3 regions of the Pseudarthrobacter sp. MOO14 genome follow, and region 1 is predicted to be linked to each of the others. Evidence: riboswitches for the same ligand, from Rfam matches in the RefSeq annotation. Region 1 holds a riboswitch; each other region holds the start of a gene.
The links. Region 1 has a riboswitch for cyclic di-AMP ahead of AC4EEV_RS14700 (aggregation-promoting factor C-terminal-like domain-containing protein). Riboswitches for the same ligand answer to the same signal wherever they lie in the genome.

Region 2: it holds a riboswitch for cyclic di-AMP, as region 1 does, so the genes downstream of both, AC4EEV_RS01865 (C40 family peptidase) here and AC4EEV_RS14700 (aggregation-promoting factor C-terminal-like domain-containing protein) in region 1, are expected to answer to the same signal.
Region 3: it holds a riboswitch for cyclic di-AMP, as region 1 does, so the genes downstream of both, AC4EEV_RS15350 (C40 family peptidase) here and AC4EEV_RS14700 (aggregation-promoting factor C-terminal-like domain-containing protein) in region 1, are expected to answer to the same signal.

Annotation. Positions count from the first base shown of each region.
Region 1 covers NZ_CM177849.1:3,128,554-3,136,369, reverse strand. Annotated here, with positions in the region: gene AC4EEV_RS14715 (bifunctional glycosyltransferase family 2/GtrA family protein) at 1-1,074, shown strand, start outside; gene AC4EEV_RS14710 (glycosyltransferase family 39 protein) at 1,071-3,185, shown strand; gene AC4EEV_RS14705 (glycosyltransferase family 39 protein) at 3,192-5,267, shown strand; cyclic di-AMP (ydaO/yuaA leader) riboswitch at 5,413-5,573, shown strand; gene AC4EEV_RS14700 (aggregation-promoting factor C-terminal-like domain-containing protein) at 5,579-6,286, shown strand; gene AC4EEV_RS14695 (glyoxalase superfamily protein) at 6,354-6,755, opposite strand; gene upp (uracil phosphoribosyltransferase) at 6,800-7,435, opposite strand; gene AC4EEV_RS14685 (phosphatase PAP2 family protein) at 7,448-7,816, opposite strand, start outside.
Region 2 covers NZ_CM177849.1:402,575-410,390, reverse strand. Annotated here, with positions in the region: gene AC4EEV_RS01880 (AI-2E family transporter) at 1-131, opposite strand, end outside; gene AC4EEV_RS01875 (mycothiol transferase) at 318-842, shown strand; gene AC4EEV_RS01870 (protein adenylyltransferase SelO) at 893-2,359, shown strand; gene AC4EEV_RS01865 (C40 family peptidase) at 2,438-3,274, opposite strand; cyclic di-AMP (ydaO/yuaA leader) riboswitch at 3,278-3,450, opposite strand; gene AC4EEV_RS01860 (coiled-coil domain-containing protein) at 3,704-5,017, shown strand; gene AC4EEV_RS01855 (TraR/DksA family transcriptional regulator) at 5,039-5,398, shown strand; gene AC4EEV_RS01850 (DNA alkylation repair protein) at 5,395-5,922, shown strand; gene AC4EEV_RS01845 (DUF1810 domain-containing protein) at 5,947-6,393, shown strand; gene AC4EEV_RS01840 (glucose 1-dehydrogenase) at 6,427-7,320, opposite strand; gene AC4EEV_RS01835 (metallophosphoesterase family protein) at 7,464-7,816, opposite strand, start outside.
Region 3 covers NZ_CM177849.1:3,285,520-3,293,335, forward strand. Annotated here, with positions in the region: gene AC4EEV_RS15340 (iron-dependent transcriptional repressor DtxR) at 22-723, shown strand; cyclic di-AMP (ydaO/yuaA leader) riboswitch at 842-1,072, shown strand; gene AC4EEV_RS15345 (M23 family metallopeptidase) at 1,085-1,906, shown strand; cyclic di-AMP (ydaO/yuaA leader) riboswitch at 2,035-2,216, shown strand; gene AC4EEV_RS15350 (C40 family peptidase) at 2,287-2,964, shown strand; gene AC4EEV_RS15355 (NlpC/P60 family protein) at 3,127-3,894, shown strand; gene AC4EEV_RS15360 (HNH endonuclease) at 4,163-4,663, shown strand; gene AC4EEV_RS15365 (NTP transferase domain-containing protein) at 4,706-5,710, shown strand; gene AC4EEV_RS15370 (molybdopterin molybdotransferase MoeA) at 5,707-7,158, shown strand; gene fdhD (formate dehydrogenase accessory sulfurtransferase FdhD) at 7,209-7,816, shown strand, end outside.

The sequences.
Region 1 (7,816 bases):
TGGCTGGCGTCGCCGTCGCCGGTCCTGGCCTACATGGACGTGGACCTCTCCACCGACCTTGCGGCCCTGGCACCACTGTTGGCGCCGCTGATCTCCGGCCATTCGGACCTTGCCATCGGCACCCGGCTGACCCGCAACTCCCGCGTAGTCCGCGGACCCAAGCGGGAATTCATCTCGCGCGGCTACAACCTGATGCTGCACTCCTTCATGGGTGCCCGGTTCAGTGACGCACAGTGCGGGTTCAAGGCGATCCGCGCAGACGTGGCCCAACAGATCCTTCCGTACACCGTGGACAACTCCTGGTTCTTCGACACCGAGCTCCTGGTCTTGGCGGAGCGGTGCGGCCTGCGCGTCCATGAGGTTCCCGTTGACTGGATCGACGACCCTGATTCAAGCGTTGACGTGCTGCGGACGGCGCTGGCGGACGTCCGGGGCATGGCACGGCTCACCCGCGACCTGCTCTACGGCCGCATCCCGGTTCCGGAGCTGCGGGCAGCCCTGGCGCGGGGGCCGCTGCCCGCCTCGTCCCGGGCGGCCGAGCAAACCCGCGGCAGCAGCCTGTTTGGCCAGTTGGTGCGCTTCGCCGCCATCGGTGCCGCGTCGACCCTGGCCTACCTGGCGATCTTCGCGTCCTGCCGCAGCTTCATGGATCCCCAACTTGCCAACTTCCTGGCCCTGCTGATCACGGCCGTGGCCAACACGGGAGCCAACCGGCGCTTCACGTTCGGCATCCAGGGCGGCAACCCGGTCCGCCACCACTTTGAGGGGCTGATCGTGTTCGGCATCGGCCTGGTGCTCACCTCGGGTGCGTTGGCACTGGTGCACAGGACGACGACGCCGGACCGGTGGGCGGAAATCCTCACCGTCGTGGCGGCGAACCTCGCCGCCACCGCCGTGCGGTTCCTGCTGTTCCGGCTCTGGGTCTTCCGGGAGCGGGCGCCGCGTACAGCACCCTCCACGCGCCCCGGTCCTTGGACAGGCCCTGGACCGGCAACACCATCCGCCGGAACCCCCGCAGCTTCGTCCGCCGACGACACGACCGCCACCGCCTCCACAGAAACGGCAGCATCATGACCTCCACCTTTTCCCCGGCAGGCGCCGGATCGACCACCGAATCAACCGCCGGTCCACAGCACCGGTCAGGTTCCGCAGTTTCCTCTGCCGGCCCCGCACAGCCTGGATCGCGCTGGGCCCGCTACGCCTTCGGCGGCCAGCCCCGCTGGGTGCGGCCCTCGGCCGCAGGCCTCCTGGTGGCCACGGCAATCCTGTACCTCTGGAACCTGGCCGCCACCGGCTTCGGAAACTCCTTCTATGCCGCTGCCATCCAGGCGGGCACCAAGGACTGGACGGCACTCCTCTTCGGATCGCTCGACGCCGGAAACGCCATCACCGTGGACAAGCCGCCCGCCGCGCTCTGGATCCCGGCCCTGGCGGGCCGTATCTTCGGCTTCTCGTCACTGAGCATGCTGGTGCCCGAAGCGCTCATGGGAGTGGCCGCCGTCGGCTTCCTGTACCTCGCTGTGAAGCGGGTTTCCGGTCCGGTGGCAGGCCTCCTGGCCGGCGGCGCCCTCGCACTGACGCCCGTGGCGGCGCTGATGTTCAAATTCAACAACCCGGACGCCATGCTCACCCTCTGCCTGGTGCTGGCGGCGTACTTCACCACCCGGGCCATCGAACGGGCCGGATGGAAGTGGCTGGTGGCGGCGGGGGCCGTGATAGGCCTGGCGTTCCTCAGCAAGATGCTGCAAGGCTTCCTGGTGGTTCCCGCGCTTGGACTTGCCTACCTGTGGGCTGCCCCCACACCGCTGGGACGCCGGCTGGTCCACTTGCTCGGCGCGCTGGGCGGGATCATCGTGGTGGCCGGCAGCTACGTTGCCCTTTTCCAGCTGACGCCGGCCTCCGAACGGCCGTACATGGCCGGGTCCACCACCAACAGCTTCCTGGAACTGACCTTCGGCTACAACGGCCTGGCCCGCATCACCGGTTCGGGTGAAGGGATGCCCGGAGGTGGAGCCGGCGGCCCGGGCGGCGGTGCGGCGGGCGGCTTCGGCGGCGGAAATGCGGGATTCGGCGGCGCGGCCGGCCTGCTGCGGATGTTCGGGAGCAGCTTCGGCGGCGAGGTGTCCTGGCTGCTGCCTGCCGCCCTGGTGCTGCTGGTGGCAGGCTTGTGGTTCACCCGCCGCGAAACGCGCACGTCCCGGAGCCGCGCGGCCTTGATCCTGTGGGGCGGCTGGCTGCTGGTCACCGCGGGCGTCTTCAGCTTCATGAGCGGCATCGTCCACCCCTACTACTCGGTGGCACTGGCACCGGCCATCGCCGCGCTGGTGGGCATCGGCGCGGCGGAACTCTGGCGCGGCCGCGCGTACTGGCCGGCACGGACCACTCTTGCCGTCGTGGTCTTAGGCACCTCCATCTGGTCCTCGGTGCTGCTGGGCCGCGACGCGTCGTGGCTGCCGTGGTTGCGCATCGCCACCATCGTCCTTGGTGTCCTTGCCGCGGCCGCCATCCTCCTCCGCCTTGACGGCAAGGGCGCTGCGGGACGGTTCCGGCGCTCCGGGACGGCTGCCGTCGTCGTCCTCTCCTTGCTGGCCGGGGGCCTTGGAACGGCTGCCTGGACCTTGGCCACCGCCGCGTCCGCCCATTCGGGATCCATCCCGACGTCGGGGCCCGCAGGTTCGTCGGCGGGCGGTTTCGGCAACAGGGCTGCCGGCTTCCGGGACGACGCCGCGCTCCGTGGCGACCGGACCGACGGAACGGATGCGGCAGCCGGTGCCGGCGGTTTTGATCCCGCGAACGGAGCCGGCGGCTTCACCGGGGCCCCCGGAGCCGGCGGGGCGGGTGGTCCCGGCGAAGGCACCGCCGATGCAGCCGTGACCGCACTGCTCACCGGCACCACCACGAAGTGGTCGGCGATTGTCTCCGGGGCCAGCCAGGCCGCCAGCCTGGAACTGGCCACGAACACCAGCGTCATTGCCCTGGGCGGCTGGAACGGCGGCGACCCCTATCCCACGCTCGCCGAGTTCCAGGCCATGGTGGCCAGGGGTGAGATCAGCTACTTCATCGAAGGCGGCATGGGCGGCGGCATGGGCGGCCGGGGCGGCAACTCCGAGGTGGCCGCCTGGGTGCAAGCCAACTTCCAGGCCCAAACCGTGGGTAACTCCACGGTGTACCAACTCACCAAGTAGGACCCCATGGCCAGATCTAACTCCACTCCGGTGCAGGCTCCCTCCGCTCCCGCTGCCCCCGGCCCTGCTGCCTCCAGCCCTGCTGCCGCGGCCGGCGTGCGGCGGGAGCCCCCGGCCCTCCGGCACCGCCTGGAACTGGCAGCCGTGCTGGCAGCTACCGCCGTGCTGTACCTGTGGAACCTCGGGGCATCGGGCTGGGCCAACGCTTTCTACTCCGCCGCCGCCCAGGCCGGATCGCAGGACTGGGCGGCCTGGTTCTTCGGTTCCTCGGACGCCGCCAACTCCATCACGGTGGACAAGCCACCGGCGTCCCTGTGGATCATGGGGTTGTCGGTCCGGATTTTCGGCCTGAGCTCCTGGAGCATCCTGGTTCCTGAAGCCCTGATGGGCGTCGGCACCGCCTGGCTGCTGTACCTGGCCGTCCGGCGGGCCGCGGCACCGGCCACCGGTGACCCGCGCCTCGCCCACCGGGCAGGGCTGCTGGCCGCCGTTGCGCTGGCACTGACGCCCGTGGCCACGCTGATGTTCCGGTTCAACAACCCGGACGCCCTGCTGGTGCTGCTCATGACCGCCGCGGCCTATGCGGTGCTCCGCTCCGTGCAGGAGGACAGGCTGCGCTGGCTCCTGCTGGCAGGGGTTTTCCTGGGCTTCGGGTTCCTTGCCAAGCAGCTGCAGGTCCTGCTGGTGGTTCCCGGGTTTGCCCTCGCCTACCTGGTCGCGGCACCCGCCAGGCTGGGTCGGCGGCTGCTGCACCTGCTCGCCACCGGTGCCGCGATGCTTGCCGCGGCCGGCTGGTGGCTGGCCGTCGTGGAGCTCATCCCGGCTGCGGACCGTCCGTTCATTGGTGGTTCGCAGGACAATTCCATCCTGGAACTGACCCTCGGCTACAACGGCCTGGGCCGGCTGACAGGCGACGAGACAGGGAGCGTGGGCGGCGCCAACGGCTGGAGCGTTCCGGGGCTGCTGCGGATGTTCAACAGCGAATTTGGCGGCCAGATCGCGTGGCTGCTGCCCTCCGCACTGATCCTTGCTGCCGGCCTGCTGTGGGTGGGACGCCGGGCGCCGCGGACTGACGCCGTCCGGGCGTCGGTGCTCATCTGGGGTTCCTGGGTCCTGGTGACCGGCCTGGTCTTCAGTTTCATGGCGGGCATCATCCACCCCTACTACGCGGTGGCATTGGCACCGGGGATCGCAGCCCTGGCCGGCCTGGGCCCGGTACTTCTCTGGCAGCACCGGCGGCAGGCCGCCGCGGCGGTCTTCCTGGCCGCCGCAGTGGCCGCGGCAGCCCTGATGGCATTCACCCTGCTGGGAACCACATCCGCCTACGGCCCGTGGCTGCGCTGGGTGGTGCTGGCGGCAGGCCTTGCGGCCGCAGCAGGAACAGGGTTGAACAGGTTCATCCGCCTGCGCTCCGTGCAACGGACGACGACGGCGCTCGCCATTGCGGCATCGCTCGCCGGCCCGCTGGCCTTCTCCATGTCGACGGCGGCGACGGCGCACAGCGGGGCCATTGTCAGCGCCGGACCGGCGCCGTCGTTCGGCGGCCCGGGCGGGTTCGGCGGAAACCGGACCGGCGGGTTTGGCGCGGGCGGCACGTCCCGGCAGTTCAACGGCCAGGCCGGACAAGGCCAGGGTGCCGGCCAGGGCGGACAAGGCCAGGGGGCCGGCCAGGGCGGGGCAGCGCAGGGCGGTCAGGGTGCCACCGGTGGCCGCGCCGGCGGGATGGCCGGCCTTCTGGGTGCGCCCACGCCGTCGGCCGGGCTCGTGGCCGCGTTGAAGGACGGTGCCTCAAACTACACCTGGGCAGCGGCAGTAGTCGGTTCGAACAATGCCGCAGGTTACCAACTGGCCACGGAACTGCCGGTGATGGCCGTGGGCGGCTTCAACGGCACCGACCCCTCCCCCACGCTGGAACAGTTCCAAGCGCTGGTCTCCCAAGGCCGGATCCACTACTTCATTGCCGGCGGGACCATGATGTCCAGCAGCGGCTCTGACGCCTCCACCCGGATTGCACAGTGGGTGGAGTCCACGTTCCCGGCGCAAAACATTGGCGGGACCACGGTCTATATCCTGGCGGGATAACCCGGCGCCGGGGATCCGCCTGCAGCAAATCGACGCGCCATGATTCGTGACTTCCGTTACCCAAATGTGACTAATGCGCAATCTTCCTGTACCGTCGATTGGGTGCGGTCCCCGTTCGGGCCGCATATCCCGGGTTGACGCCAAGCTCTGCCGCTTCCCGGATTCCGCTTGAGCAACGGCAGAGGCGGGGGACCCACCGTCCCGGGCAATGATTGCCCTTGGGGTTAAGCCAGCACGTGTTTTTTCCGTGCGGCCGGATGCCCTCATCCGAACCCGACAGCTAACTCCGCAGGTGTGAGAGGCGATCAATCATGTCTAAATCCATGGCAAAACCATGCCTGCAAACCAAGGCAAAACATCGGGCCAAACCCCAGCCCGCCAAAAAGACCACCGTGGGCCGGCGTGTTGCGGTCCTCGCTGCATCATGCGCGGTGCTGGTTGGCGTTGGCGCGGCAGGCCAGGCGACCAACAGCATGACCCAGGCGTCGTCCACCGGGTCAAGCGCTTCCACGTCGGCGGCGGATGCCCAGATGAGCATCGAGAAGAGCGAAATCCGGTCCAACCCGGCCGCAAATCCTGCTCCTTCCGCCATCAGCGTGGCACCGCAGGCCGCGGAGCCGGCCCCCGCGCCCGCTCCCGCCGCCCCGCCGGCTGAAGCACCCGCACCTGCGCCGGCCCCCGCGCCTGAGCCTGCTCCCGCCGTCGCGGTTAACGATCCCGCGGGCGCCCAGGCCTACGCCGCCAGCCAGCTGTCCTCCTTTGGCTGGGGACCGGACCAGATGCAGTGCCTGCAGACGCTGTGGACCAAGGAATCCGATTGGACCACCACCGCCACCAACGCCAGCAGCGGCGCGTACGGCATCGTCCAGTCGCTGCCGGCGGAGAAGATGGCCAGCGCAGGCGCCGACTACCTGACCAACTACCGCACGCAGATCAACTGGGGCCTGGACTACATCAAGAAGAGCTACGCCTCGCCCTGCGGTGCGTTGAACTTCCACCTGGCACACAACTGGTACTAGGCACCACCAGCACCGGGCGCAACGCAAACCGCGGGCCGCATCATGTCGATGCGGCCCGCGGTTTGCGTTAACCGGCGCCCTGGACGTCGCCCGGCCCGGCGTTCCGCCAGGGGATGTACTGGACAGACCACTTGTTGCCGTCCGGATCGGCGAAGTACAGGAAGTGGCCCCACTGCTGTACATCCACGTCGCTGACGTCCACGCCGTTGCCCTTGAGCTGGCGGTGGGCAGCCTCGATGTCGCTGACCACCAGCTGGAGGTTGGATCCTGTGCCGGGCGGAGCGTCGGTGAGCCCTTCGCCGATGCAGATGGAGCAGGCGGAGCCGGGTGGCGTCAACTGCACGAAGCGGATCGACTCCGACGGGCGTTCGTCGTAGTCGGCGTTGAAGCCAACCTTGTTAACATAGAAATCCTTGGCGCGGTCCACATCGGATACAGGGACAAAGACGAGTTCAAGTTTCCAGTCCATCCGCACAGGCTAGCGGCGGGAACGGTTTTGAAAAAGGGTGGAACCTACCCGGCGATCCCGTACAGGCGGTCGCCGGCGTCGCCGAGGCCGGGAACAATGTAGGACTTCTCGTTGAGCTTCTCGTCGATGGAGGCCAGGACGATGTGCACGTTCGCGTCGCCCAGTTCCTCCTCCAGCTTGGCCAGGCCCTCCGGGGCTGCCAGCAGGCAGATGCAGGTGACGTCGGAGGCGCCGCGCTTGAAGAGGAACTTGATGGCCTCACGCAGGGTTCCGCCGGTGGCCAGCATCGGGTCCAGGACGAAGACCTGGCGGCCGGTGAGGTCCTCGGGGAGGCGCTCGGCATACGTGATGATGTCCAGGGTTTCCTCGTCCCGGGCCATGCCCAGGAAGCCCACCTCGGCGGTGGGCACCAGCTTGGTCATGCCTTCCAGCATGCCCAGGCCGGCGCGCAGGATGGGAACTACCAGCGGCGTGGGCTTGGTGAACGCGGTGCCGACCGTGGTGCTGACGGGCGTTTGGATGGTGACGGGCTCGGTGCGGACCTCCCGCGTGGCCTCATAGGCCAGGAGGGTCACCAGCTCCTCCGTCAGCTGGCGGAAGACCGGCGACGGCGTGTTTTTGTCCCGCAGGACGGTGAGCTTGTGGGCGACCAGGGGGTGGTCAACAACGAGAGTGCGCATCCCCTAAAACTATCATCCGGCGCTGCCTTTGCCGGGTCCGGAGTGTTCGCCGTCGTGCAGCTCCTCGGCCACCACGTCCCGGACGATGGGACGGTCGAACGACGGCGCCGCACCCACGTGTTCCCGCCTGCGGACAATGTGGAACAGCCGGTGGGCCATAATCACCACACCCACCCAGGTGAGCCCCAGCAGCCAGCCCGCCATGACATCCGTGAGCCAGTGGTGGCCCAGGAAAACCCTGCTCAAACCCATGGCGATGATGAACACCGCGCCCGCCGTGATGGCCAGGACCCGGACGCGCATGGCGTGGAACTGGAGGCAGATCAGGTACACCACCAGGCTGATCACCACGGTGGTGTTCAGGGTGTGCCCGCTCGGGAA
Region 2 (7,816 bases), 1.7 Mb from region 1:
AGCGCCTGGACGGCCCTGATGCTGGCCCTGCCCAAACCATCCGCCCAGAGCGCTGACATCCTTGCCGCGGGGGACTGGGGCCGGGACGGTTCTGCCCCGTGACTGTCCGGGGATACATTGCTGCGTTCCATCGGTTCTCCTTGCTTGCGGTCAACGCCCGGCCCACGACATGATGCACCTTGGTTACCTTGTACCCCGCGTCCCCCTCAAAGTCGAAACAAGCGCACGTGTTGACTGGGGCCGCCTGTTCACAGGCATGACGTTTACTCAGTAACCTTATTGTTCCCCGACCGGGCAACCCGAAAGGCGCCAGATCCATGGATTCCAAAGAATTGCTCCTTGAGTCCTTTGGCCGCCTCCCGGGCCTGGTCCGGCAGGTGCTCGACGGGCTCGACGAGGAACAGCTCCAGCACCGCCCCTCCGGCCGCGGCAACTCCATCGCCTGGCTGGTGTGGCACCTGGGGAGGGTGGAGGATGCGCAGGTCGCCTCCGCCTCGGAGTTGGAACAGGTCTGGACGTCGGAAGGCTTCGTGTCGCGTTTTGGCCTCCCGCTGGCGGAAGGCGACACGGGCTATGGCCACTCCAGCGGCCAGGTGGATGCTGTCCGGGCATCCGGTGAGCTCCTGCTTGAGTACTGTGAAGCAGTCCACCGGCAGACCACGAAGGTCCTCGAAAGCCTGGAAGAACAGGACCTGGACCGCGTGGCGGACTGGCGCTGGGATCCGCCGGTGACCCTTGGGGTGCGGCTTGTCAGCATTCTGGGGGACTGCCTCCAGCATGCCGGCCAGGCGGCCTATGCCAAGGGGCTGGATGATGCAGGGGCCAGCGGCGGCAGGGCCTGAAACTCTCCGTGCAGGAGGGGCGGGCGGCACCACGGCGATAGGGTTAACCCATGACGGCAGCAGCTGAATCCACGGTCACCTTCGACGGCCGCTTCGCCCGTGAACTGGCGGAACTTGCCGTTCCCTGGCAGGCCGAGGAAGCTCCGGATCCCGAACTCCTGGTCCTGAATGAAAAGCTCGCAGCAGGCCTGGGCCTTGACCCGCAATACCTCCACGGTCCCGAAGGGGTGCGCCTCCTCGTGGGCAACCACGTTCCCGCCGGTGCCACCCCGGTGGCGCAGGCTTACGCGGGCCACCAGTTCGGCGGCTACTCCCCATTGCTCGGCGACGGACGCGCGCTCCTGCTGGGGGAAGTCACGGACCGCGCCGGCCGCCTGCTGGACATCCACCTCAAAGGCTCGGGGCGCACCCCCTTCGCCCGCGCCGGGGACGGCCGGGCCGTCGTCGGGCCAATGCTGCGCGAGTACGTTGTCAGTGAGGCCATGCACGCCCTGGGTATTCCCACCACGCGCTCCCTCGCCGTCGTGGCGACGGGGCGGCAGGTCCGGCGCGAGGGCATGCTGCCCGGTGCTGTCCTGGCACGGGTGGCCAGCAGCCACTTGAGGGTTGGGAGTTTCCAGTACGCACGGGCCACGGAGAACATGGACCTGCTCAAGCGGCTGGCTGACCACGCCATCAGCAGGCACTATCCGGACGCTGCAGTCGCCCCAAACCCCTATCTGGCACTGTTTGCGTCCGTCTGTTCCGCCCAGGCCGGGCTGGTGGCCCGGTGGATGCTGGCGGGATTCGTGCACGGGGTCATGAATACGGACAACATGACCATCTCAGGGGAAACCATTGATTACGGCCCGTGTGCGTTCCTGGATGCCTTCGATCCCGCCGCCGTGTTCAGTTCCATCGATGTCAGTGGCCGTTACGCCTACGCCAACCAGCCAGTCGTTGCCGAATGGAACCTTGCCCGCCTTGCCGAGGCAATGCTGCCGCTCGTTGACGAAGACGAGGACAAGGCTGTTGCTGCAGCGGTGGAGGTGCTCGGTGGATTCCGTGGACAGTACAGCACGGCGTGGACGGGCGGCATGAAAACCAAACTGGGTCTTGCCGCTGGAAACGCCAGCGACGACGCCTTGTCCAGCCTTATTGACGATGTGGTGGCCATCCTCAAGGACGGCCCGGTGGATTACACCCTGTTCTTCCGTAACCTTGGCAGGGCGGCCCGCGGCGACCTGCGCCCGGTGCGCGGCATGGTGATGGATTTGGCCGGCTTCGACGCCTGGTCGGAGCGGTGGTTGGCGCTGCAACCCGACGCAGGGCTGATGGACAGCGTCAACCCGGCGTACATTCCACGGAACCATCTGGTGGAGGAAGCCCTCGCCGCCGGCACGGAGGGAGATCCTGCCCCGTTGCAGCGCCTGCTTCAGGCCGTGACCGATCCTTTCACCGAGCGGGCCGGGCTGGAACGCTACATGGACGGTGCCCCGGCGGACTTCGGGACCTATACGACCTTTTGCGGGACCTGATCCGACGACAACAGGAGGGTGCCAACCGGAGACCCGGCTGCCACCCTCCTGTTGGGAGCAGGCTTTACTGCGCGAAGACTAGGCGACGCGGACCACTGAGTAGCCGCTGAGCCAGCTGATGGAGTGCACCTGCGTGGTGTAGCCGTTGACGCCGCCACTCACAACCTGGCCGTTGCCGGCGTAAACGCCCACGTGGCCCGAGGTGATGATGAGGTCGCCGGGTGCCGGGCTCCCGACCACGCTGCCGTACTGGAAGAACTGCGTGGGAGCCAGGTCGCCGACGCTCTTGCCGACGGAGCGCAGGGCCTTTTCAACCATGGCGGTGCAGTCCTGGCTCACGCCGACCTGGCCGTAGGCGGAGGCCAGGATGGCAGCACCGGTCCCGCTGCCGGTGGTGGACGCCACCGGCGTTGCTGATGCGTAGGACATGTTCATGCCGGTGTTCGCCGGTGCGGTGGCGGCTGCCGCCTGGACGGGGGCCGCTGCCGGCGCCGGGGCAGGTGCTGCCACGTAGCCGGCGCCGGGGATCTGGATCTGGTCACCGGGGTAGATGATGGACGACAATCCCAGGCCGTTGGCAGCCAGGACGTCATTGAGGCTGACACCGTACGCGGCCGAAATCGCGCCGAGGGTGTCCCCGGAAACGACGGTGTGGACGGTTGCTGCCGCGGCTGCCGGAGCAGTTGCAGGAGCTGCGGCGGCCTGGACGCTGGCCTGCTCAGTGGTGTCCGCGCCCGTCACGCCCGCATGGGCCGGGGCGCCGACGCCGAACGCGATGCCGGACGCGGCGGCAACAGCGAGGGCCGGACGGCCAAACGAACGGGCCTGTGATTTGGCCGTCACGGCGAGTCCCTCGAGCGCAATGGAGCGGGCCGGGGTCGCGCGGTGGCGGGCAGTGCTGAGATTCTTTGACACGATTGATCGCCTCTCCCATGCCTGCGGGGTGAGCTGTCGGGTTCGGGTTGGAGATACCCGGCCGAACATATCTCCGCGGTGGGCGGAGGAGCTGTCCGACTTAACCCCAAGACCTGAAAGGTCGTGGAAACTTGGTTCCCCCGTCCCTGCCAGCATGAATGCGGTTGAATCCCGGTATCAGCGGCAGGGCTCGGCAAACTGATGGGAGTGTCCCGTTTGGGGAGGGACACCAGAAGACCATAACCCGCCGACCCTCCCATTGTCACGTTTAGATAACATGCGAGGTTCTTCTCTCGTATTCAACCAACGATTGGATGGGTCCGATCCACCCACGCCGGGCTCCCGCCGGTCCGGCACCGGACCAAACGGGTAACAAAGCAGGCACGGCCGCCTTTCCGCTCCGGCGTGCCGCCGGTATGCTTCGGGACTATGCCCCTGTTCGTGACCATGCCCACGTCCCCACTGGTGGGGGGACTGCTCGCCATCGCAGTGGCAGCGGCCACGGTCCTGCCTGCCACGGCAGACGAGCCTGCACCTCCCGGTGGGTATCCGTCCTGGGCTGACGTGCAGCAGGCGCAGTCTTCCGAGGCAGCGAAAGCGGCAGAGATCACCACCATCAATGGGCTCCTGGACGGCCTCCAGACCCAGGCTGAAGCCGCCGGCAACACGGCGGTCCGGGCAGCGGCCGACTACGCCGCAGCCGACGCCGGGCTGCAAGCGGCATCGGTAAGGCTGGATTCATTGTCCGCCCAGGCTGCCCGCGCCAACGACGAACTGGCCCGGCATCGCAAGGAAATCGGAGCGCTTGCCGTCCAGGCGTACAAGACGGGCGGGACCAATACCGGATTCTTCGTGGCCCTTGATGCCCTGCGGAACAACAGCGTCCAAGGGCTCAACCTCGTCCAGCTGGTGGGCGACAAGACTGCTGCTCTGGTGGAGAAAGCTGCGGCTGCCGGAAAAGTTGCCGCATCCCTGGCAGAGCAGGAAAAAGTGGCCCGCACTGAGCGGGAACGACTGTCCGGGGAAGCAAAAGCCAAACTGGACGCAGCCCGCTCCGCCCAGGACGCGCTTGCCCGGCAGGTAAATGACGAACAGCAGCACAGCACCGAACTGACCGCCCAGCTGGCCTCGCTGAAGGGAACGACGGCGGCACTTGAGGGGGAGTATCGCCAGGGCCAGGCGGCGCTGGCTGCCTATGAAGCGGCCCAGGAGGCCAAGCGCGCCGCTGCGGCGGAGCAGGCCCGCCGGCAGGCCGAAGCCGCGGCGCAGGCTGCCGCGGCCGCAGCCCGGCAGCCCAAACCCGCGGCTGCAGCTCCGGCCGGCAACGCGGCGGTACCGGCCCCGCCGGCCGACCCGGTTCCCGGCAGTCCGCCGCAGCCTGCCGTGCCCGGCCCGCCGCCCGTCGTCGTTCCCTCCGTCCCGGGCGGTGCCGTCAATGATCCTGCCGGCGCCAAGGCCTATGCCTCGGGACGCCTGGGTGCCCTCGGCTGGGGCGCCGACCAGTTCCAGTGCCTGTCCCAGCTGTGGACCAAGGAATCCGGCTGGCTGACCACGGCCACGAATGCCTCATCCGGGGCCCATGGCATAGCCCAGGCCCTGCCGCCGGGAAAGTACGCCAGCGCCGGAAGCGACTGGCTGACGAGTTACCGGACGCAGATTGACTGGGGGCTCGGCTACATCCGCGACCGCTACGGGTCCCCGTGCGGCGCCTGGAGCCATTCCGTCGCCCTGAACTGGTACTGACTGACGCGCTAGGCTTTCCGCATGCCAGATTTCGGACGGTTCAGGGTGCTGCTCGAAGAGGAGCGGGCCCGGAGGTTGGCCCTGTTGCCGGCGCTGCGGGCTGATATCGACGCGGCCAACGCGGCCCGGCAGGACTCCAACGTCGATGACGAACATGATCCCGAGGGCGCCACGATCGCCTTCGAACTGTCGCAGGCGTCGGCATTGTTGAAGCAGAGTTCAGCCGGGCTGGACCAGGTGGAGGCAGCCCTGGAGCGGCTGGCCAACGGCACCTATGGAACCTGTGCGGTCTGCGGCGAGCCCATCGCGGCCGGCAGGCTCGAGGCGCGGCCTTGGACCCCATTCTGTATCCTTCATGCCTCTGCGGGGCGGGGGCGGTGACCGAGGTGCCCGACGTCGCGGCTGCTGCTGAATTTATCGACCGGACCCTTCGGAACGAGGGTGCCTGGTACCGGGCCGACGAGGTGGGCTACCGGCTGGGCGGAGCCCTGGCCTCCTACGGGTCTTCGATCGGCGCAGTCCGCGGCACAGTCCGGGACGCCCTTCGGAAGTTCAAGGACATGGGCCATGACACCACGGTCATGCTGGCCTCCGCCCTGTGGGGCCAGCCGAAACCAGGCTCGCAGCCGGTCTTCGAACGCCGGCTGGCCGCCGTTGTCCTGCTGCAAACAAAGGTGCAGGTGCTGCGGCATTCGGACCTCACCCGGCTGGAGGGCTTTCTCCGCTCGGCCCAGGCGGCAGAGCTGGCCGGGCCTTTGGTCTCCGACGTCCTGGTGCCCTTGCTGGCCGGCTTGGACCACCGAGACCGCCAGCGGGCCGCGGCTGTCCTGGCGCGCTGGCGCGAAGACCCTGAATCCCAACTTCAAACGGCAGCACGCCTCCTGGAGAAAGAGTTGACGCAATGACCTGCAGGCCACAGAGGAGAGCCCATGAATGAAGCGTTTGACCTGGAACGATTCGTCGCCGCCCAAGACAGTGGGGGAACCTACCGAAGCGCGCTTGGCGAATTGCAGCTCGGCAACAAGACCGGGCACTGGATGTGGTTCATTTTCCCCCAAGTTGCCGGGCTGGGGCAGAGCGCCACGTCGCGGACTTACGCCATCTCGTCCCTGGCAGAGGCACGGGCCTACCTGGACCACCCCGTCCTGGGCCCGCGCCTTCTTGAGTGTGCCTTGGCTCTCACCACGCATTCCGGCCGTTCGGCGTCGGACATCCTTGGCGGAATCGATACGCAGAAGCTCCGTTCGTCCATGACACTGTTTCTCCGGGCTGCGCCCGGAGAAACAGTGTTCAAGACGGTCCTGGCCCAATTTTTTGATGGCGAGCCGGATCCTGCCACGGATGAGCTCCTGGCCGGCCAGGAGGCCGCCGAATAACCGGAGGGCCCGCCGTGTTGGGCGGCCGGGAGCCTAGGGCGTGGGGCTGCCGCCGTTGACATTCAGTGTCTCGCCGACCACGTAGCTGGACTCGGGTGAGGCCAGGAAGACGTAGGCGGGGGCCAGTTCAGCGGGCTGGCCGGCGCGGCCCAGGGGAGTGGATTGGCCGAACTCGGGCAATTCTTCCTTGGGCTGGCCGCTGCTGACCTGCAGCGGAGTCCAGATGGGCCCGGGCGCCACCGCGTTGACCCGGATTCCCTTGGGCGCAAGCTGTTGAGCCAGGCCCTTGGTGAAGTTGTTGATGCTGGCCTTGGTGGTGGCATAGTCCACCAGGGTCGGCGACGGGTTGTAGGCCTGGATGGACGTGGTGTTGATGATGGTGGAGCCGGCGGGCATGTGCGGCACGGCAGCCTTCGTGACCCAGAACATGGCGTAGACGTTGGTCTTGAGCGTGTGGTCGAACTGCTCATCCGATATGTCCTGCAGATCCTCCTGTGCAACCTGCTTTCCGGCGTTGTTGACCAGGACGTCAACCCCGCCCAGCACTGCCACGGCAGTATCCACCAGTTCGCGGCACGCTGCGGAATCCTTCAGGTCGCCCGGCACCTTGACCGCCTTCCGGCCTGCGGCCTCAATGATCCCGGCGATGCGCGCGGCGTCTTCCTCTTCCTGCGGCAAGTAGGAAAGGACGACGTCGGCGCCTTCCCTGGCGAAGGCGATGGCCGTCGCGGCGCCGATCCCGGAGTCCGCGCCGGTAACGATGGCCCGGCGGCCTTCCAGCCGGCCGGTGCCGCGGTAGGTTTCCTCACCCAGGTCGGCCTTGGGCTCCAGGTCGGCGTCCAGGCCCGGTTCGGGCTGGTGCTGCTTGGGCGGGGAGATCTTTTCGTAGGCGGTCACGGGATTGCGGAAGGTGTACTGGTCAGTCATGGTGGTCCTCCTGTTCGGGTGGGACGCGGGCCCGTTGGCGGCCCGGGACATGAAGCAGCCGGCAATTGCGGAAAGGTAACCAACAAAAACTAAGCTTGCTTACTGTTCCAGCCTAGGCAAATCCGGCCGCCATGCCAAGCGGCTCACCGCGGGACCTCCACCAGCCGGACCCCGGCAAGGGCGCCATCGTCGAGTACCGCCTCCATATAGGTGCAAACCGGCTGGCGCCGGCGGTCCGTAGGCGACCCGGGGTTCAGCAGCCGAAGCCCGCGCGGTGACACCGTGTCCCAGGGGATGTGGCTGTGGCCGAAGACCAGCACATCGGCGTCCGGGTACAGCGCTTCGCACCGGAGCTCGCGTCCTGTGGCCGGCCCGGTCTCATGGACCATGGCAAAGCGGACCCCATCCAGGGTGGCAGCTGCCGTTTCCGGCAGGCGCCGGCGCAGTTCGGGACCGTCGTTGTTGCCGTAGACGGCCAGCAGCCGCTTGCTCCGGC
Region 3 (7,816 bases), 160 kb from region 1:
GCGCTCGAGGAGCTGAGCTGGATGACGGATCTGATCGACACTACGGAGATGTACCTCAGGACCATCCTGGAGCTTGAGGAAGAGAACATCGTTGCCCTCCGGGCCCGTATCGCCGAACGCCTGCGCCACTCGGGGCCTACCGTTTCCCAGACCATCGGCCGGATGGAGCGCGATGGCCTGGTCGTCGTCTCCGGTGACAGGCACCTGGAACTGACCGACACCGGCCGCAAGCGTGCCACTGAGGTCATGCGGAAGCACCGGCTGGCCGAGCGCCTGCTGGCCGACGTGATCGGATTGGACTGGGCCTATGTCCATGACGAAGCCTGCCGCTGGGAACACGTTATGAGCGAACGGGTGGAGCGGCGCATCTACGAGATGCTGGACCACCCCACGGAGTCGCCCTACGGAAATCCCATCCCCGGCCTTGCCGCCCTGGGCGGACAGCCCGGACCCGGGTTCGGCGACGGCGCCATCAGCCTGGTGGAGGCAATGAAGGCCTACGGGCCTGAATCGGCAGTGACCATCAGCCGGCTGGCGGAACCGATCCAGGTGGAGCCGGAACTGCTGACCCAGCTCGACGAGGGCGGTATCCGCCCCGGCGCGTCTGTCTCCCTGGAACGCGTCGGTGACTACATTTCTGTACGGGTGGCGGGAATCGAGGGCGCGCTGGAGCTGCCTCCCGAGGTGGCGGCACACGTTTTCGTCGCCGTGAACCAGGCCTGACGCCGCGTTTCCATACCCCACCCGGGGGATTCCACGCAAAGATAACGGAATTGTTACCTAGGGTCTTAAGCCCCTATAGTGGAACCCAGCGTTGATACTTAAGCGTTACCTGATCCGGAGCCGAGCTCTGCCAGCGGGCCAGGTGTACGAGTCGTTACTGGCAGAGGCGGGGGAACCACAACCGGCAGCGGGGGACTGCCTTGGGGTGAAGTCCGTCAGCAGCAAGCCTCTCCAGTGAAGGATTCTTCCGGGAATACCCCTGTGTAGAAGTTTGCCCATGACGGACCGGGTCTTTGATCTCTCTGACCCGAATCCGACAGCTAACTCCGCAGGCTATTCCAGAGAGGAACCCTTCTTGACCATGCAGACCTCCCGGGGCCGCCGTCGCGCGGCGGGCCCCCCTGAGGCACCCCGGGTTGTCGAAGTAGCCGCCGCGGAGCGCCCCCGCGACCCGCAACGGGATGCGCGCCGCCGCCGGGGTCCGTTCCGGCAAATCACCGACTTTGCCGCGGCCAGCGGCATCGGCCAAAAGGCCGGCATCGCCCTCGCCGCCACCGGCCTGGTGCTCACGGTGACCATGCCCGCCACCAGCCCCGTTATGGCGACGGATGCGGCCGGAATCGCGCCCCAGGCCGCCTCCGCAGTCAGCCCCCAGCCCCAGATTTCCGCGGATGTAGGCGCCCAGATCGACTTCAGCCGCTCAGCCGTCGTAACGCAGGCGGACCCCGACGGGAAGCTGAAGCAACTGCTGAGCGCCCAGTCGGCCGGATCGGTAACGCGTGCGGCTTCCGCCGGGACCCTGGCCGCGCCGCTGGCATCCCTCGTGACCGCGTCGCCCTTCGGCTACCGGGTCAGCCCAATCACCGGCGGCACCGGAGATTTCCACCGCGGACAGGACTTCGTGGCACAGTGCGGGACGTCCGTCCTGGCAGCCGCAACAGGAACCGTGACCTTCGCCGGCTGGCACCAGTTCGGCGGTGGAAACCGGGTGGTGATCGACCATGGCAACGGCCTGGAGACCACGTACAACCACCTCTCGTCCTTCAACGTCAAGGTGGGCCAAACGGTCTCCCGCGGCGAAGTCGTGGCGTTGAGCGGGACCACCGGGGCGTCCACCGGCTGCCACCTGCACTTCGAAGTCCAGGTCAACGGCGAAGTGGTCGATCCGATGGGCTGGCTGTAACCGTTTGATTGCGCACTCCCAGATCGCCGTGACCCGCCGTGACCTGAATGTGACATTGAAGCAAAACTGCTGTACCGTCTAACTCGCGTCAACTTTTCCGAAGTTGACGCTCTTGAGTGGATTGCCTAACTCTGCCACCGCTCAAGGTCCGTTCGCATTTCATCGTCTGGCAGGGGCGGGGGAACCAATTTTGGCCTTCTGCGTTCTGGAAGGCCTTGGGGTTAAGTCATGAGCTTCCCAGGAAGCGAAGTGGCCGGGTGACTCCCATCCGAATCCGACAGCTCACCTCGCAGGCATTGGGAGAGGCTACCTTCGTGTCTTCACGCCATAATTCTGCGCGCCACCGTGCGCAAACGGTTCGCGTCAACCCCTTGGACGCCATGTCCAAGGCCGTAAGCGCCAATGCCGGGACCGTGGGCCGCCAGGCTGCCGTTGTGGCAGCGGCTTCAGGCCTCATCCTGAGCATGGGCCTGCCGGCCAACGCCGCGGACACCACTGCCGGCATCTCGGCCTCCACGGAGTCCGGTTCCGCGCAGACCGCCCTTGCTGTCACCGCGGCCCCCACGGCCACCGTTTCCTTCGAGCGTCCGGCGGTCAAGACCACCGCCGCCCCGAAGGTGGAAACCGTGCGCACCCAGTCCACCGCGTCCGCGGACCGCACCGCCACCACTGCCGGCCAGGAGGCGTCCAAGGCCGGACAGGCAGTAGAAGCCGTTTCGTCCGCAGCCACCTCGGGTATCGCCGCGATCGCCTACACCGGCATCGGCCACCCCTACGTCTGGGGCGGCACCACCCCCAACGGCTGGGACTGCTCCGGCTTCGTTCAGTGGGTCTACGCGCAGGCTGGAATCAGCATTCCCCGCACGAACGCGTGGAGCATCATGACCCCCACCTCCACCCCCCAGCCGGGCGACCTCGTGGTCCAGAACGGCGGCGCACACGTCGGCATCTACGTCGGCAACGGCATGATGATCAGCGCGCTCAACCCGTCGCAGGGAACCATGCTCCACTCTCCCGCAGCCACCGGTACTTCCACGTACTACCACCTGAACAAGTAGTTCTTGGGCTCCACGCTCCAAGGGCTATTTCTTTGCCCAAAGCTTTTTCGCTAGAAACCAACATCCCCGTTCGGGACGCGCCGGCGTACCCCCAAGATGCCGGCGCATCCAACCCCCTCGGACAGGCCACCGCGGTCCAGAGGAAAACGAAAGAGAGAACTGATGACGACTCGTGCTACCGCACGGCACCGCGCCGAGGTCACCAAAACCAACTCGATCGCGATCATTGCCAAGGCTGTCAGCGACAACGCCGGCGGCATGGGCCGCCAGGCTGCAGTAATCGCTGCAGCTTCCGGCCTGGTCCTGACCAGCGGCATCGCAGCCAACGCAGCCGACACCAACGTCAAGCGCGACTCGGCTCCGGCATCCGCCATGGAAGTTGAATCCGCCGTCGACGCTCCGATCTCAGCGGCTTCCACCATTGCCATCAGCTTCGAAAAGCCGGCCGTTACCACCACTCCGGCACCGGCTCCCGAGCCCGAGGTTGCGGTGCAGGAAGCCGCTCCCGCTCCCGTTGCCCAGGCCGTTGCCGCTCCCAAGGTGACTGCCAAGGTTGCAACTGCCGATGCCACGGCTGCCCCCGCCGCCCAGGTTTCCGCCAGCGGAAAGGGTGCTGCCATCCTGTCCGCTGCCTACGCCCAGCTTGGCGTACACCAGGACTGCACCATGCTGGTGACCAACGCACTGGCTGCCGTCGGCATCCACTTCCACGACTGGCCCGCCGGTTACCTGTCATTGGGTGACAGGGTGTCCGCATCCCAGGCCCAGCCCGGCGACCTCATCTACTACGCCGACGGTGGCGGAGGAATGGCCCACATCGCCGTCTACGCCGGAAACGGGATGGCCGTCCACGGCGGCTTCAACGGCAACGACACCGTTGTGTTCAGCGCCAACGTTGGCTCCGGACCGGTCTTCATCCACGTTCGGTAACCACTGCCGCCCGCCGCACGCGGCGCCGCATAAGATGTGCCCGGAAGGACCCCTGCCCTTGAGGCGGGGGTCTTTTCCCGTTTAACTCCCGCCATTCTGCGTGCATCCCGGCTCCCGCCACCGGGGTGGGGATCCGGCCTCCGCGTATACCGATTACCTGATATTGCAATTCTCTGTTTACTCTTGTGATGTCGATCCATAGCCCGGACATGCCGAGGGCAGCCGGCCCTCGTGCCCCTGACGGGTGCGGCCGTGAAGAGGTACGTGCATGCGCACTCTCGTTCTGAATGCTGGATATGAACCGCTGGCGGTTATCACCTTCCGCCGGGCGCTGGTGCTTGTGCTCACAGGCAAGGCGAGCGTGGTGGCCGAGGGGGATGATCCCGTGGTGGGCCCCACTGACGTCCTGGGCCGCCCGTCCGTGATCCTCCTCAACCGCTACATCCGCCCGCGGTACAACCACTCAACGGCCGTCAGCCGCCGTGGTGTGCTTCGACGTGACGGGCACAAGTGTGCATATTGCGGAAAGGCAGCGCACACAATCGACCATGTCCACCCAAAATCGCGGGGCGGAGCCGATTCCTGGGAGAATCTCGTGGCTGCCTGCCTGCGGTGCAACAACGTCAAGGGTGACCATACCCCCGGCGAGATGGGATGGACCCTGCGCTTCGTGCCGGAGCCGCCGCACGGAACCATCTGGCAGATCAAGGAACTGGAGAAGCCAACCCCCGCCTGGGATCCATTCCTGCTTCCCGAGCGCGCCGCCTGACAAGCGGCTTCCAGGCCGGTTGCTGTTCGCTAGGCTGGGTGGGTGCAAACGGACCCGTTGATCTTTGACGCCCTGATCCTGGCGGGCGGCCGGTCATCACGGCTGGGTGGAGTACCCAAGCAATCGTTGGTCCTCCGGGGAAGAACCCTCCTGGCATGGACCCTTGACGCCGCTGCCGGTGCCCGCCGTACGGTTGTTGTGGGCGACGTTTCCGCCGGCGGCCCTCCGTCCCGCGGGGCTGCCGATGAGGCCGGGCCCGCCCAGGCCCTGCCGCCAGGCGTCCTGTCCTGCCGGGAGGAGCCGAAGTTTGCCGGTCCTGCCGCCGGGATCTCAGCCGGCCTAGATGCCCTTGCCACCTCTGGGGGAGGGGCGCCCTTCACTCTGGTTCTCGCCTGCGACATGCCGCTGGCAGCCCGGGCGGTGGCGATGCTCCGGGACGCGGTGGCAGCTGCGGGCGATGGCCGGGGCGCCGTGGCCCGCTCGGCCGACGGCAGGGAACAGCCGCTGGCAGCCATATATAACACTGATGAGTTAAAAAGATCGTGCGGTGAGTTGTCCCGCCGGGACGCCCTGGTCAACGGCTCCGTGAGGTCCCTCCTTGCTAATCTGGACGTGCAGCTTGTCACAGTCCCAGCCGGGTCCACTGCCGACGTGGATACGTGGGGTGATGCTGCCACGCTGGGGATCGCCGCCGGGAGCCAGCGTGAAGACTTTGACCAAAACGTGCGGAGCCAACGTGGGAGGCAAGTCGTGAAAAGCCAGGACGAGACGCTGGAGGAATGGTGCAGGGCCCTGCTCCAGGCATACAAGCTGGAGGACGTCCAGGTGGACGTGAACGCAGTGCTGTCCCTTGCCGGCGTCGCAGCCCACGCCGTGGTCCGGCCGGCTGCTCCACTCACCACGTTCATCGCAGGATTCGCCGCGGGGCTGGCTGCCGCACCGGGCAGGGAAATGGACACGGCGTCCATGGAAGCGGCGATGGCCGTGGCTCGGTCCCTGGCTGCCGACTACGAGAATGAAGCTGCCGCCGGGACCCCCGGCGAATGACGGCAGAACCCCGCGACTGGCCGGAGGTCCCACCTGCCGACGAGCCCGAAGCACCACCGGGGACCGCCGGGCACGAAACACCTGGACCGGAAACCACGGAACCGGAGGCTGAAACCAGCGGGCACCACCTGGCGCACACCTGGGAAGAAGCCCGGCAGGCTGCGTTCGATGCGGCCACCCCGATCCCGGCAGGGCCGGTGCCGCTGCGCATGGCCCTCGGCCGCAGGCTCGACCAGGACATCCTGGCACTCCAGGACATGCCGCACTATGCGTCCTCAGCCATGGACGGCTGGGCGGTCAACGGCAGCGGCCCCTGGATTCCGGTGGACCCCGGGAACCGCCTTGCCCCGCACCAAGCAAGCATCATCGTTACGGGAGGCCTGATCCCGGCCGGAGGCAAAGCGGTCCTGAGGACCGAGAATGCGGTCCTGGCCACGGACGACGAGGGACTCCCGCTGCTGATGGCCGGAGGAAAGGCGCGCCCGGGGGAACCTCGCGCCGGTGAGCACATCAGGAAAGCGGGCGAAGAGGCCCTGGAAGGGGACGTCCTGGTCAAAGCCGGCGTGGACCTCAACCCCGCACACCTGGCACTGGCCGCACTGGCCGGACACGATGAACTCCAGGTTCAGGGAAAGCCCGTGGTGCGCCTCGTCCTGACAGGCTCCGAGGTGGTGGACTCAGGAACCCCCGATCCGGGCAAGGTGCGGGATACCTTTGGGCCCCAGCTGCAGGACGTCGTAGCGATGCTGGGTGGCATACCGGGCGGCCAGCAGCGAATCGGCGACTCCTACGAGGAATGGCTTGCGGCGCTCGAAGACGTTGTGCCGGAGGTGCCGGACGCGCCGGACCTGCCGGCCGACGTCGTCATTACCACCGGAGGAACCGGGCGCTCCGGGACCGACCACTTCCGCCGGGCCGTGGCTGAACTTGGCGGCCGGCTGGTCATCGACGGCGTGGCCATGCGTCCGGGGCACCCCGCCGTCCTTGCCGAACTTCCGGACGGCCGCTTTGTCCTGGGCCTCCCGGGCAACCCGCTCGCGGCCATGATGGCATTGTCCACTGTGGGCGCACCACTCCTCGCAGCGCTGGGCCACGCCGCCATGCCCGCCGTCCAGGAGGTGCCGTGCGGCACCATGATCGAACCGGACCCGGGGCGCACCCGGCTGATGCCGTTCCGGCTGCTGTACGGCATGGCGTCGCCGGCCCAGCACACAGGACCGGGAATGATGCGGGGACTGGCTGCCGCCGACGGCGTCCTGGTGGTACCGCCGCACGGCGTGCAACTGGGGGAGCCGGTGCCGGCCTTCGCACTGCCCTGGGGGCCGCCCCTCCCGCCCCCCGCGGACGCGGCGGCCAAGCCCAAGCCCCGAACCGCCGGACGGACCGGGCAGCCCAAGGGCAAGCCCGCACTCAGCGGCCCCGTCGACTGGAGCGCGCTGCTGGACTGAGCCGGGCGCCGAAAGTGCCATGATGGAGTCATGACGAGGCAGGCTGGAACATGGGACGCGTAACCCAGCGCCGAAAGGTGCACAAATTCGTACTGGATGGATCGCCGGGCGCCCTGGAGTACCCGGTCCGCCACCGCGAAGACGTCCTCGCGGTGGAGGAGCCGCTGGAAATCCGGCTCGGCAGGCTTTCCTACTCGGTGACCATGCGGACTCCCGGGGACGACTTTGACCTCGTGGCCGGATTCCTGGTGTCCGAGGGCGTCATCTGGGCTCCGGAGCAACTGGTATCGCTGCGATTCTGTGCCGGCGAGGACGAGGACGGCGTCCAGACGTTCAACGTGGTGGAGGCCCAGCTGCGGCCCGACGTCGAGGTTCCGGATACCGGGCGTAAGGTCTACACCTCAAGCTCCTGCGGCATCTGCGGAACCGACTCCATCGATGCGGTCCAAAAGTCCTCGCACTTCAGCCCGCAGTCGGATCCGCTGAGAGTCGATGCGGAGGTCCTGGCGTCGCTGCCCGGGCTGCTGCGGAAATCCCAGCGCCTCTTTGACAATACCGGCGGAGTGCATGCCGCGGGCCTCTTCAGGATTGGGGACGACGGCGAGCCGCGCCTCCTGTGCCTGCGCGAGGACGTGGGGCGGCACAACGCCGTGGACAA